DNA from 2 places in the Paenibacillus sp. FSL K6-2862 genome. Region 2 is predicted to be linked to the other one. Evidence: riboswitches for the same ligand, from Rfam matches in the RefSeq annotation. Region 2 holds a riboswitch; the other holds the start of a gene.

Region 1 (6,133 bases), 4.7 Mb from region 2:
GTTGTAAGTATGCTCATGTTTATTAACCTCCAATTTCGGTTTTACTTCGATAAAATCCAACCAATTCCCGGGACAGATAATGAATAAGATCATCCCGGATTCCCTTTTCCAGCAGTGTAATCATCTCATCCTGCAGTAACAATGCGCTGATCTCGCTTAGCACCTCCAGGCTCTCCCGGGATAGCTCCCTCGGCCCAACCATCAGAAGGATATGGCTGATGCCAACCTGGTCCTCCGTCGTCACAAGCAGCGGCTCTGATAATTGAAACAGGCTGATGGACGGCCTATATATGCCATCACTGCGGGTATGAAACAGCGCGAGTGATGTATCGGGAATTTTCTGGCTGCCCACCTTCTCCCGCGCTTCAAGCAGCCTGGCGATTTCTTCTGGATCCTTAAGCACCCCGTATTCCTGCAGTACCTTGCACATGGCAAATGCCGTTTCATAGAAGCCCATCTTACGGTTATCCAGTGGAAACACCTGAAACTTGCCTGTGATCCTAACGATTTCAATAAGTGTGGCATCAAGCCCCGCTGGATCAGCATGGCGGTCAGGTGCCTTTCCACTGGCTTTACTCTCTCCATACTTAACTTGTACCCGCTGCAGCGTCGTATTTTGAATGTACAGACGCAAACGTTCACTTTCTTCCGCTGTTAACAAGGGACTTACCTTGTAATACTGATGCGGTTCCATCGGCAGATCGACTGTGGATAAAATGAGGTCATAATCCTCTTCGGGGATCCGAGCCGCCTCATACCATGATGCACTGTCAACGATCCGGATCTCCGGAATCTCTTTGGACAACCGGCTGGAAAGCATACGGGATGAGCCAATTCCGCTTGTGCACACGATAATGGCCCGAATCTCGCGCTTCAGCACACGCAATCGCTCGATGGAAGCGCCAAAATGCATGACCAGGAATCCAATTTCCTCATCCGGCACGTCCGTATCCGGCCATGCGTCATGCACTGCGTTCTTCACATCCCCGAACAACGAATCGTAATCCTTGCGAATCTGCTGAAGCAGTGGATTACGTATGCTTTGCCTGCCTCCAATCCGCTCCATCACCGGCTGCATATGCGCAATCAGCCCTTCCCGCAGAAGACGATCTTCCTGAAATGCATAACCCGTTCTCCCCTGCATCTGATCCATCAGGGAACGAACCATGTCCAGCAATACCAGATCGTCAACAGGCAGTAAGCGTGTGGAGTGAATAAGCTGCTCGGTTTCAATTAATAATTTGTGCAAATAGCTCTGTTCTTCCTTGGCAAACGAGATGCCAAGCTGATCGGAGAGCACGCTGCATAGTCTCGCAGCCATGTATTCAGGCACGCTCTGATCTCCAGTAGAAGGGTAAACCGCTTTTTTATCCGAAGAAGGAATACGTCCGACGATAAACCCCTTGCGAATGCGCACCAGCGCAACGGACAGTTGAATAAGCAATTTGGTATACTGTCGCTCGGGAATATTTTCGAGCCAGTCAATATCCGGCTGCCATAACGCATTCTCGACCGTCAGTACATCACGATGACCAATCATGCCCAGCAGCTTCTGGTTCACCTTGGAAATTCCCTGGTCAGGTTGCCTTCCGAACAGATCAGATTCATCCAGATATTCAAGCGCAAGTCCTGCGATTGCTGCGCGATAGGCCGTTTCACTGCCATTGATCTTCACTCCGTAACCTCGCCTGCGAACGAGCTTCAGGCCCGCTTGACGAATCCGGGGTTCCAGTTCATCCAGATCATTGCTCACGGTCGAGACTGTTACTCTCAGATCCGATGCGAGCGCAAGCAGTTTTACAGGCTCCGCCTCATCCAGCAAAATACAAAGCATGAAGAGTTTACGCTCTTCGGGCGTAAACTCCACATATTCGTTCAGCTCCAGCTGCTCACGCAGTGAAGCCAAATCATCGGAACCAGGGTCTATTCGGACCCCGGTTCCTGATTTTTTTTCCAATTTCATGCCAAAGGGTTCAAGCCACTTCTCAATCATCTGAAGCTCCCGATGGACGGTTCGTGTACTGACTTTGACTGCAATTGCAATGTCGCCGGCGGTTACTTCCTGCGGATGCTCCAACAGGAACTCCACAATTTCACGCTGTCTTTTCGTAATACTCATATCTCAAGCCTCCGGCTCAGGGAAAACGATCGCAACCTGTTATTTCAGGCGTTCAACGAGCGCATCGTATTCCGGGCTTTTTAGGAAGTTGTCGATGGATATATGTTCTGCGTTCGGTGCCACGCTGCGGGCACGGTCCGTCAATGTCTTCTGCGTAATAACAACGTCTGCGTCCTGCGGGATATCACTGATTGCCGTGTTGGTTACCGCAACGTCAATCCCTTCAGCTTTCATCTTCTTGCGGAGAATGGAAGCCCCCATGGCACTTGAACCCATACCTGCATCACAGGAGAAGACGATTTTCTTCACATCGGTTTTTGCTTTCACAGTTGAAGAAGCCAAATCCGCGGCTCTGTCTGCTTCACGATTATCTGCTGTAACAGCAGCATTCGCTGTATTGCCCTGGCTCTTCATGTCTTTCATGCGATTCGCTGCAGACTCCAGATCTTCTTCTTTTTGCTTACCTGTTTTCAGCAGCAGTGCTGCAACCAGGAAGGAAACGATAGCGGCCACAGCCACCCCGGCGAGCATCGGCAGATATCCACCTTTTGGCGTTAACAGGGAATATGCAATGATACTACCCGGTGAAGGTGCTGAAACCAGTCCTGCTCCGGTAAGCATGAAGGTTGCTGTACCTGCCACGCCACCTGCGATTGCCGCAAGAATCAGAATCGGTCTCATCAGAATGTAAGGGAAATAAATTTCATGAATTCCCCCGAAGAAGTGGATGATAACCGCACCCGGTGCGGAAGATCTTGCTGTTCCACGACCGAAGAAGCAGTAAGCCAGCAGGATACCAAGTCCGGGACCCGGGTTCGATTCAAGCATGTATAATACGGATTGACCCAATTCTCTCGCTTGATCTGTTGCAATCGGTGTTAGAATGCCGTGGTTGATTGCATTGTTCAGGAACAATACCTTCCCTGGTTCAATGATCAGGTTGACGAGTGGGAGCAATCCCAGATTCATCAGCCCCTGTACACCAGCCGATAATACGGTGCTAATTCCTTCTACAGCAGGTCCGATACCCAGCAGTGCAATGATCGCCAGGATACCACCGATAATACCGGCTGAGAAGTTATTAACCAACATCTCGAACCCTGCCTTGATCTTGCCTTCGACGGCTTTATCAAACTTTTTGATGATCCATGCAGCCAGTGGTCCGGCAATCATGGCACCCAGGAACATCGGAATGTCACTGCCGACGATAACCCCTATAGTCATGATGGCACCAACGACACCACCACGCTGGCCATGCACCATCGTACCTCCAGTGTAACCGATAAGCAGCGGCAGCAAATATTTGATCATCGGATCTACTAACAGTGCCAGATCCGCGTTAGGGAACCAGCCCTTTTCAATAAAGAGTGCCGTAATTAATCCCCAGGCAATAAATGCACCCATATTCGGCATAACCATACCACTCAGGAATCGGCCAAAACGCTGAACGCCTACCCGGAGACCGCCTTTGGAATTGGACGTTTGGTCCAAGTTACTCATTGTATTATCCTCCTCGGATCAAGTAGTTATCATTTATGAAAGGGGTATCATTCCTCCCCTGCTGTTATCCTAAGCCAGATTGGTCTCCGGTTCAACGAAATGAAAGCGTACTTTCGTCATGATCATTGATGACAACATTGTGTTTATGTAATCGTTTTTATGGTGATGAGAGGGTTCTAACCATTGATATACTTAGCTTTTTTCGTGTGTGACTTATATCATTTACGGTGTTGGATTCTATAATATAGCTTGTGCGTTTCAGCCTTATTCCATCCTGTTCAAGTACCTCATCTGGCAACAATCCTGTCTTTCAGAACACGAAAAAGCCTGCATGAGCTTTAAGGCTCACACAGACTCTGAAGACGTGCACGACCGTCCAATGTATAAAAAATCATAGATTAATAAAGGTTATTTAGTGCAAATATATTCTACTCCTCGGTTTGCTTACGATATGCATCAGCATTCATAAGTTTAGACAACGCTGCTGTCAAATCACCTTCAACACGAATCTCGATCATCCAGCCTTCTTCGTAAGGCGAACTGTTGACGAGTTCAGGTGCATCCTGCAGTGCTTCATTCACGGCAATAATGGAACCACTTACCGGAGAAAACAAATCTGAAACCGTCTTAACGGATTCAATCGTACCAATACTTTCTTCCGCTTTTACATCCGATTCAAGGTCAGGCAATTCCACAAACACAATGTCACCCAGCTGATGCTGCGCGAACTCGGTAATGCCGATCCGTACAGTATCCTCCCCTACGGTTTGCACCCACTCGTGCTCTTCACTGTACAGGAAATCACTTTTCAATTCGCTCATCGATATCCGCCTCGCTTTTCATTAATGAGTGCATGCGTCCTTCGGCCAACCTTTTTCCCAGAACATAGCGTAAGATATTTTTGAATGAAATGTCAAGATACCTCACAAATTATTTGATTTTTGATGATTACAGCCTGTAACGCAAACACCCTCACTCTACATATAATGGGTAATATTAGAATAGTAAGCGCACTCTTTTTATATACACGAACAATAATAATAAACTAATAAATATTATTCGGTTTTTTATTAATTTTCGTGATATCGTTCTTGACATCGATAGTGGATTCACGTTTTAATGAGAGAGTAAATGTTAATTGTTGTGTGCATCACCCGCGGATGAATGTAAAGGGAGAGATTACCCGTGACGCCCAACTCTTGGATGCATGCGGTAACGCCGAAGGAGTAAACCACCCGACAAGCGGGAGGTGAATCTCTCAGGCAAAAGGACTTTTACGGGACGCAACTCTGGAGAGCATCTATTCGCCCTGTATGGGGCGTTTTGATCACCCAAGGGGAAACCTGCTGCAACTTATTGGCGGGGTAACTCTCAGGTACCAAGGACAGAGCCTAAGAATACAGCGTGCTTCTGGCATGCCGGTTCTTTGGCCTGTCCTTTTCCTTTTTCCCAAAAAAACGAAAGTCAGGATCGAGCCGGCGCTGTCATCAGCGCAGCCTTAATCATACTTATCCAAGAAAAGAACGCATCATTCATGTTATACACTCGGCCCGGTAGCGGCCATAACGAGGTGATTTGATGTCCAATTTGCTTAGAACTCCACTCTATCCACTTTATCAGCAATATGAAGGTGTACGGTGCATCGATTTTGGCGGCTGGGAGCTTCCGGTGCAATTCAGCGGGATTCAGAAGGAACATGAAGCGGTGCGCGAACGGGCTGGACTGTTCGATGTATCCCACATGGGTGAATTCACGGTGCAGGGTGAACAGGCCGAAGCATTTTTGCAGAAACTGACGACCAACGACGTGACCACCCTGGTCCCCGGCCAGGCACAATACACGTTAATGTGTTACCCGGACGGTGGCGTAGTGGACGATCTGCTCGTATACAAGCTGGAAGATCAGCATTATATGCTCGTCGTGAATGCCTCCAATATCGACAATGACTGGGCATGGCTGCAGGAGCACATGGTCCCTGGGGTGAGCATGACGAATGACTCCGCGGAAACAGCTCTCCTGGCTCTACAGGGCCCGCTTGCTGCAGACACCATCGGAAAAGTTACTGATACCGACGTATCCATAATCGAGCCTTTTCGTTTTGTACAGAATGCTGAGGTCTGTGGTGTAAAACTGCTGCTGTCCCGCACCGGTTATACCGGAGAAGACGGCTTCGAACTATACGTACAGGCAGATCAGGCCCCTAAGGTCTGGAACGGATTGATGGAGGCGGGTGCTGACCACGGACTGGTTCCGGCTGGACTTGGTGCCCGGGATACACTTCGATTCGAAGCGAAGCTGCCCCTCTACGGACAGGAATTGTCGCCGACCATTTCACCGCTGGAAGCAGGCGTTGGCATGTTTGTGAAGCTGAATGCCGGACCTTTTATCGGACACGAAGCGCTATTGCAGCAAAAGAATGATGGACCTGCCCGCAAACTGGTCGGCATTGAAGTGCTGGAACGCGGGATTCCACGTCCCCACTATCCTATCTACGCAGAAGGCGTGCAGATCGGG
Region 2 (6,133 bases):
ATCTTCCCCGAGCGATTTGCCAACGGCAATCCGGAACTGAATCCGGAGAATGTTGAACCATGGGGCGGCGAGCCTACACCATCCAACTTCTTTGGAGGTGACCTCCAGGGTGTGATGGATCATCTGGACTACCTCAGTGAGCTAGGCATTAATGCCATTTATTTCACCCCCATCTTCGAAGCAACCACCAATCATAAATATGATACCGAGGACTATCTCCGGGTAGATCGGCATTTCGGTGATGCAGACACCGTGAAACGTTTGGTCAAGCTGTGTCATGAACGCGGTATCCGAGTGCTTCTCGATGCAGTGTTCAATCATTCCGGGAAGACGTTTGCCCCATTTGTGGACGTACAGGAGAACGGGGAGAAGTCCAAATACAAGGATTGGTTCCATGTTCATGAATTCCCGCTGGATGTGAAGGATGGCATACCTACGTATGAGACCTTTGGATTCGAACCTCACATGCCGAAGCTGAACACGGAAAATCCGGAGGTGAAGGACTACCTGCTGAAGGTAGCCGAGTATTGGATCAAGGAAGTGGGTATGGACGGCTGGCGGCTGGACGTTGCGGACGAAGTGGATGATGCATTCTGGCGCGATTTCCGCCGGGTGGTCAAGGCTGCGAATCCAGAGGCGTATATTCTCGGAGAAATCTGGAATGAATCCTCGGCATGGCTGCAAGGTGATCAGTTCGACGCTTCCATGAACTATCCGTTTACCGATGCCGTGAATGGTTTCTTTGTCAAAAATAAAATGAATGCCGAGACGTTCGCGAATTCCATCGGACGGCAGCTGTCACGTTATCCACTGCAAGCCAGCGAAGTAGCGTTCAACCTGCTGGATAGCCATGATACGCCAAGGCTGCTGACGCTGTGTGAAGGTGATCAGCGCAAGATGAAACTGGCAGCATTGTTCCAGTTCACTTATCTGGGCACGCCGTGCATATATTACGGAGACGAGATCGGGCTGGATGGCGACCATGATCCGGGCTGCCGGAAATGCATGGAGTGGGACGAGGCGAAGCAGGACCGTGAATTGTTCACCTTTTATCAGCAGCTTATCGCCCTTCGCCATACCCATCCCGCTCTGCGTGCAGAAGGTCATGTTCGATTCCTGCAAGCTCGTCCTGAAGGAAGCCAGCTGATTCTCGAACGGCAGAGTGAAGATGAACGCATTCTCGTTCTGTTCAATCGTTCGGAGGAAACGGCGATCATTGAATTCGAGGCGGGTGCGGAAGAATGGACCGAATTGTTGGACGGTAACCACCGCACGGCCAGGGACGGCGATGTTCTCGCTGTTGAACTGCCAGCATACGGTTATGCCGTGTTAAGTACGGATATCAGTCAGGATAAACGGTAAATATTTATTCCTCATTCTTGTAGATTACATGAGCTTTCTCCTGTAAAGCCCGGAGTTAGGCTGAGGCTCTTGCTCTTCAAATAAAAAAAAGGCGTCCTGCATGACCTGTAAAGGCCAGCGGACGCTTTTCTCTGTTTTTCTCCCGTCATAGATCCTAACCTATCAGATTCGTTCTATGCCTGCTCTTTCGAATTACCCTTCGTGTTCTGTGGTTCGGACTCAGCTTCAGGTTCCGCACGCTTCGCTTTGGGTTTCGCCAGCTTCTCCATCATTTTCCGGCCTGTTGGCGTCTGGGCTAACCCGCCCTGCGCTGTCTCGCGGTGCCTGCTCGGCATCGCACTTCCCACTTCCAGCATGACGTCGATGACTTCATCCGATGGAATGGCACTTCTTACCCCGGCCAGCGCCATATCGGCTGCAGCCAGTGCCGTTACCGCACCCAGTCCGTTGCGGACGATGCATGGAATTTCAACAAGCCCTGCGACCGGATCGCAGATGAGGCCCAGTGTATTTTTTAACGCGAGACCTACGGCATGAACGACCTGCTCCGGCGTCCCTCCGCGCAGCTCCACCATTGCACCGGCAGCCATGCCGATCGCCGAACCGACTTCTGCCTGACAGCCACCCTCTGCACCTGAAATAAACGAGTTATTGGCAATGACATATCCAATTGCACCTGCACAGAATAAGCCGTTCACCAGATGCTCATCACTCCATCCGAATCGCTCCTGGGAGCTGATGAATACACCAGGGATAATTCCGCAAGAACCTGCTGTAGGTGTTGCCACAATCCGGCCCATCGATGCGTTGACTTCAGATACACACAAGGCATAGGCCATTGCCAGTGCGGAAGCGTCACCCGAGCAGGTTTCGCCCTGGCGAATATATTCGGCCATCTTTTTGCCGTCTCCGCCAGTCAAGCCACTGCGCGAAGTGGTGTCCTCCGTCAGTCCTTTGCGTACAGCCTCTTTCATCACCTGATAATATTCCGACATCTGCCGCACAACGTCCGCTTCCGGCGTATTGGTCTCCTGAACCTGCTCCTCGATCATTAGCCGGGCAATGGTTTTGGATTCAGCCGTACAGATCGTATTCAACTCATGCAAGTGCTTAAACCTCATCCGAATCAACCCCTCTCTTCAAATCAATGACGCGAATATCCAGCACATGATCCAGTGAACGCAAGCGTTCCAACATCTCGCCACTTGGTGCTCCGTCCATTTCCATCGCTGTTAGTGCTTCGCCATCCCGGGCTTTCCGGTCTACCTGCATATAACCGATGTTAACCCCTGAGGAGCTGATCGTAGACGTCACGGAAGCAAGCACCCCTGCCTTGTCCGCATGACGCAGAACGAGTGTGGGGAATTCCCCGCTGATCTGTACCCGGAAATCATTTAACGTATGCACCGACACGCTGCCACCGCCAATCGAAGCACCAACGAGTGAACATTGACGCTCACCGTGCCACAACTCAATTTTGACCGTATTCGGATGTGGAGCAGGCAGTCCGCTCGTGTAGAACTCAACCTCCATGCCCGCTTGTTCAGCATATTCCTCGGCGTCTGGTATCCGCGGATCATCAGTGACATAGTCAAGCAAACCACCAATTAACGCCAGATCCGTACCGTGACCTTGATACGTATCGGCAAATGAGCCGTACAGTGTCAGCCTGGCACGTTCAGGCGTACACCCCAGCCACTGCCGTGCAATTCTTCCCAGTCTCGCTGCCCCAGCTGTATGTGAACTTGAAGGCCCCGTCATCGACGGACCAATAATTGAAAAAACATCTTTAAATCGCATCCTGCACCCCTCCATATCGTCCTATCCATCCAGACATGCACCATAATGTTCCTTCATTACTGAATGATGACATCAAAAAAGGACAGTAGAAGGCCTTAGGCCCTCTCTCTGTCCTCGTTACCTGAGAGTTTCATGATCAGAGGCCGCCCCCATGGGGTACCCTTCTCATCATATACCCCTTGGGTGGCGCATTCGCGCACTCTCCAGAGTTGCGTCCAACGATGGTACATTTACCTGAGAGATTAACCACCTGCGCCGGGTGCGCAGCGGCTTGCTCCTTCGGTGCCTGGCAGCCTACTGAAACCAATGACCTGCCGAGGTCTCTCCCGCTCGTTCTCATCCGCTGTATCGTATATATTCGCTTGAACACATATCAAACGTTGTCCTTATAAGATTGATCATTCATATAACAGATTAATATGCAACACAAGTAATGTCAACAAAAGTAACGCATCATTATCATCTTGGCAAAATTCCTCTACTATTATATGCAGCTTTCCACGGAATCGTTCAGTTTCCAATAGGATATAGACTAGCTATGGAGAGATTTTGAGGAAGAGCTGTGATCCTTATAAACTGACTGTCTTGAAGGAAGCCAGCTCGTAAGCCATAACAGAAGGGCACCCAGCATCAGAACTGCCGAAACGACCGTATATACCGTTCGAAGAGAGATCACTTCGGCAACTACACCCATGACCAAAATCGAAATGACCTGCAATGCACTCAGCATGAGTCCAAGTACGCTGCTCATTCGCCCCATCAAGTCTACCGGTATATTATTCTGATAAAAGGTGACCAGTCCCGTGTTTGCTGGCGCCGAACACAAACCGAGCAAAATAAAGGCGAATGCGGCAAGTTCGAACGAAAACGAACGAGCGAACAGGAAATAACCAAGCGCAACCAAGAGCACGCCCCCGCCCATCATGTGGCGAATGGACAAATGTTTGGCGAACAACCAAACCAGCAGAGAACCCGCCATGTATCCAGCTCCAGTAACACTCATCAACGCACCATACTGTGACTCGGACAGGCTCATGACTTGACGGATAAACACCACTTCCTGTGCATCCAGCGACATGCCAATAACAAGAATAATCTGGAACAAGGCATAGATGCCCACCACATATCCTGCTTGGCGACTGAATAGCATCACGGCTCGCCAATCCTGGGCGATCAGACGAGGGGTTAGCCTTGTCCTACCGCTGCTCTGCTCTCCCGTGCCCAGCCTTGGCAGTAACATCAGGATAAGCGCCGATACTACAAAGGAAGCTGCATTGGCATAGATCGCTGCTGCAGGAGACAGATAAATCAACATGACTCCGGCTATGGCTGGGCCTGTAATAAAAGCACCTGAGCTGATCATTGCCTGCAGGGAATTGAATCGCTTGCGCCGCTCAGCAGGAACCAGTCGGGTGATGTACACCTGCGAAGAAGGTACGAATATGGATGACGACATGCTGACAAGAAACATGATGCCGTACATCATCCATAGACTGGGCATCAGCGGAAGCAATGCCACGAGCACAGCTCTCGCCACATCCGCCCCAATCATCAGCTGCCGCTGGTCGTAGCGGTCAATCAGACTGCCTGACCAGAACTTGGTGCATACCGATGCAATCGGCGAGATAATCCACAAGCCTGCAACTGCCGCCGGGGACTGTGTCATGTTAAGCACCATCAAATTAATGGCCACAATGTAGATAAAATCCCCCAGATTGGATATGCCTACTCCGCCCAGCAGCAAGCCGGCATGTCTCCATCCACCTGACTCGGCGCCCTTCCCTTTCCCCTGATCTCGATCATTGCTCATCCATCATATCCCTCCCGGATTCATTCCTTTAAATCATTCAATGCACTGATTTAAAACCCAATAATTGTATTATCTCCTATTTGATCCTTTTTCGCAGTAAAAAAATGGACAATGCCTGCGTCGATCATCATGTTTCGCAAGGCTTTCCGTACAGAAAAAAAAGACTGCCGTTAATCTGGCAGTCTCAAGTCGTTTTAATCTAAGTTACTTTTCTATATCATTTTTGGGCCAAATCCGAAGCCTGCCGAAACCATTCCTTTACGGCATTTGCCTGGCCATATTCCAGAAATATGGCTTTGAAGCCGCTGCGATTCACCATCAGCCTCGCCCGTACGGATAACAAGGACTTGCTTCGCTGTCTTCGGGTAGCCACAGTATCCACTGTGACCACATGAGGACGGCGCATCAGCGCTGTTCTGCGGGAGATGGCCCGGTGGCGAATGGTTAACAGCTTGCCCTGAATGCTCAGCCCTTCATCCTTGAAGCATCCGTATCCCCAAACGGCACATAAGGGAACAAGCAAAAATAGAAATGCACCCATCGGGCCCAGAAACACCGTCCCCGCCGTTCCCAGCAGGGCTGCACCAAGCAGTTTCCAGCGTAAGAATAACCAGCGAGCTCGGTCCGGGGGTCTGTTAGCGGGTGGCTGCATGACGAATTGCGGTACAATTCGGGCAAGCAGCTCATTGACATCGCGGAGCGGCAGCAGCGGATGAAGCATCATTTTTTTCTCCGTCTCTGAAGTCAAAACAAAAATCTCCACCTCGGCATAACCAAACGGCTGTCGCAGCAGTCCCTCCCTGATCTCCACCGCCTGGACCTTCCCTGGTGAGAACACATGCTTCTTTCGGTCGAGCAATCCGGAAACAATCGTAATATTACCGCCTTCCTGCTCCACCGTGAATCCGGCATACTTAATCGTGAACAGGACAGCTGATAAGATCCAAGCAAGTAGAAACATGACAGGAACCAGTCCGAGCCACCAGATTGCAGGCAGTTGTCCAGCCCGCTCTACCAAGCTGCTGTAGAAGTGCGCAGGGAGCAGGTCATCCGCGAAGGAATAAACCCCTGTACCGAATACAACAACGAGCGGCAGATTCATCGTGGTCAGCGCTCCGGCAAACAGCCTGCCGGCTGACAGCCGCAGCAGAACCTCCCGTT

The links. A riboswitch is a leader RNA that binds a small molecule or an ion and turns the genes downstream of it on or off. The one in region 2 is predicted to bind glycine.
Region 1: it holds a riboswitch for glycine, as region 2 does, so the genes downstream of both, gcvT (glycine cleavage system aminomethyltransferase GcvT) here and sdaAB (L-serine ammonia-lyase, iron-sulfur-dependent subunit beta) in region 2, are expected to answer to the same signal.

The regions. Positions count from the first base shown of each region.
Region 1 is NZ_JBBOSN010000001.1:5,174,672-5,180,804, forward strand. It holds gene MHB82_RS23360 (PTS sugar transporter subunit IIA) at 1-17, opposite strand, end outside; gene MHB82_RS23365 (BglG family transcription antiterminator) at 23-2,119, opposite strand; gene MHB82_RS23370 (PTS mannitol transporter subunit IICB) at 2,159-3,619, opposite strand; gene gcvH (glycine cleavage system protein GcvH) at 4,048-4,440, opposite strand; glycine riboswitch at 4,780-4,903, shown strand; glycine riboswitch at 4,907-5,009, shown strand; gene gcvT (glycine cleavage system aminomethyltransferase GcvT) at 5,198-6,133, shown strand, end outside.
Region 2 is NZ_JBBOSN010000001.1:466,648-472,780, reverse strand. It holds gene MHB82_RS02290 (alpha-glycosidase) at 1-1,362, shown strand, start outside; gene sdaAA (L-serine ammonia-lyase, iron-sulfur-dependent, subunit alpha) at 1,536-2,483, opposite strand; gene sdaAB (L-serine ammonia-lyase, iron-sulfur-dependent subunit beta) at 2,473-3,162, opposite strand; glycine riboswitch at 3,269-3,371, opposite strand; glycine riboswitch at 3,376-3,501, opposite strand; gene MHB82_RS02275 (MFS transporter) at 3,695-4,972, opposite strand; gene MHB82_RS02270 (PH domain-containing protein) at 5,190-6,133, opposite strand, start outside.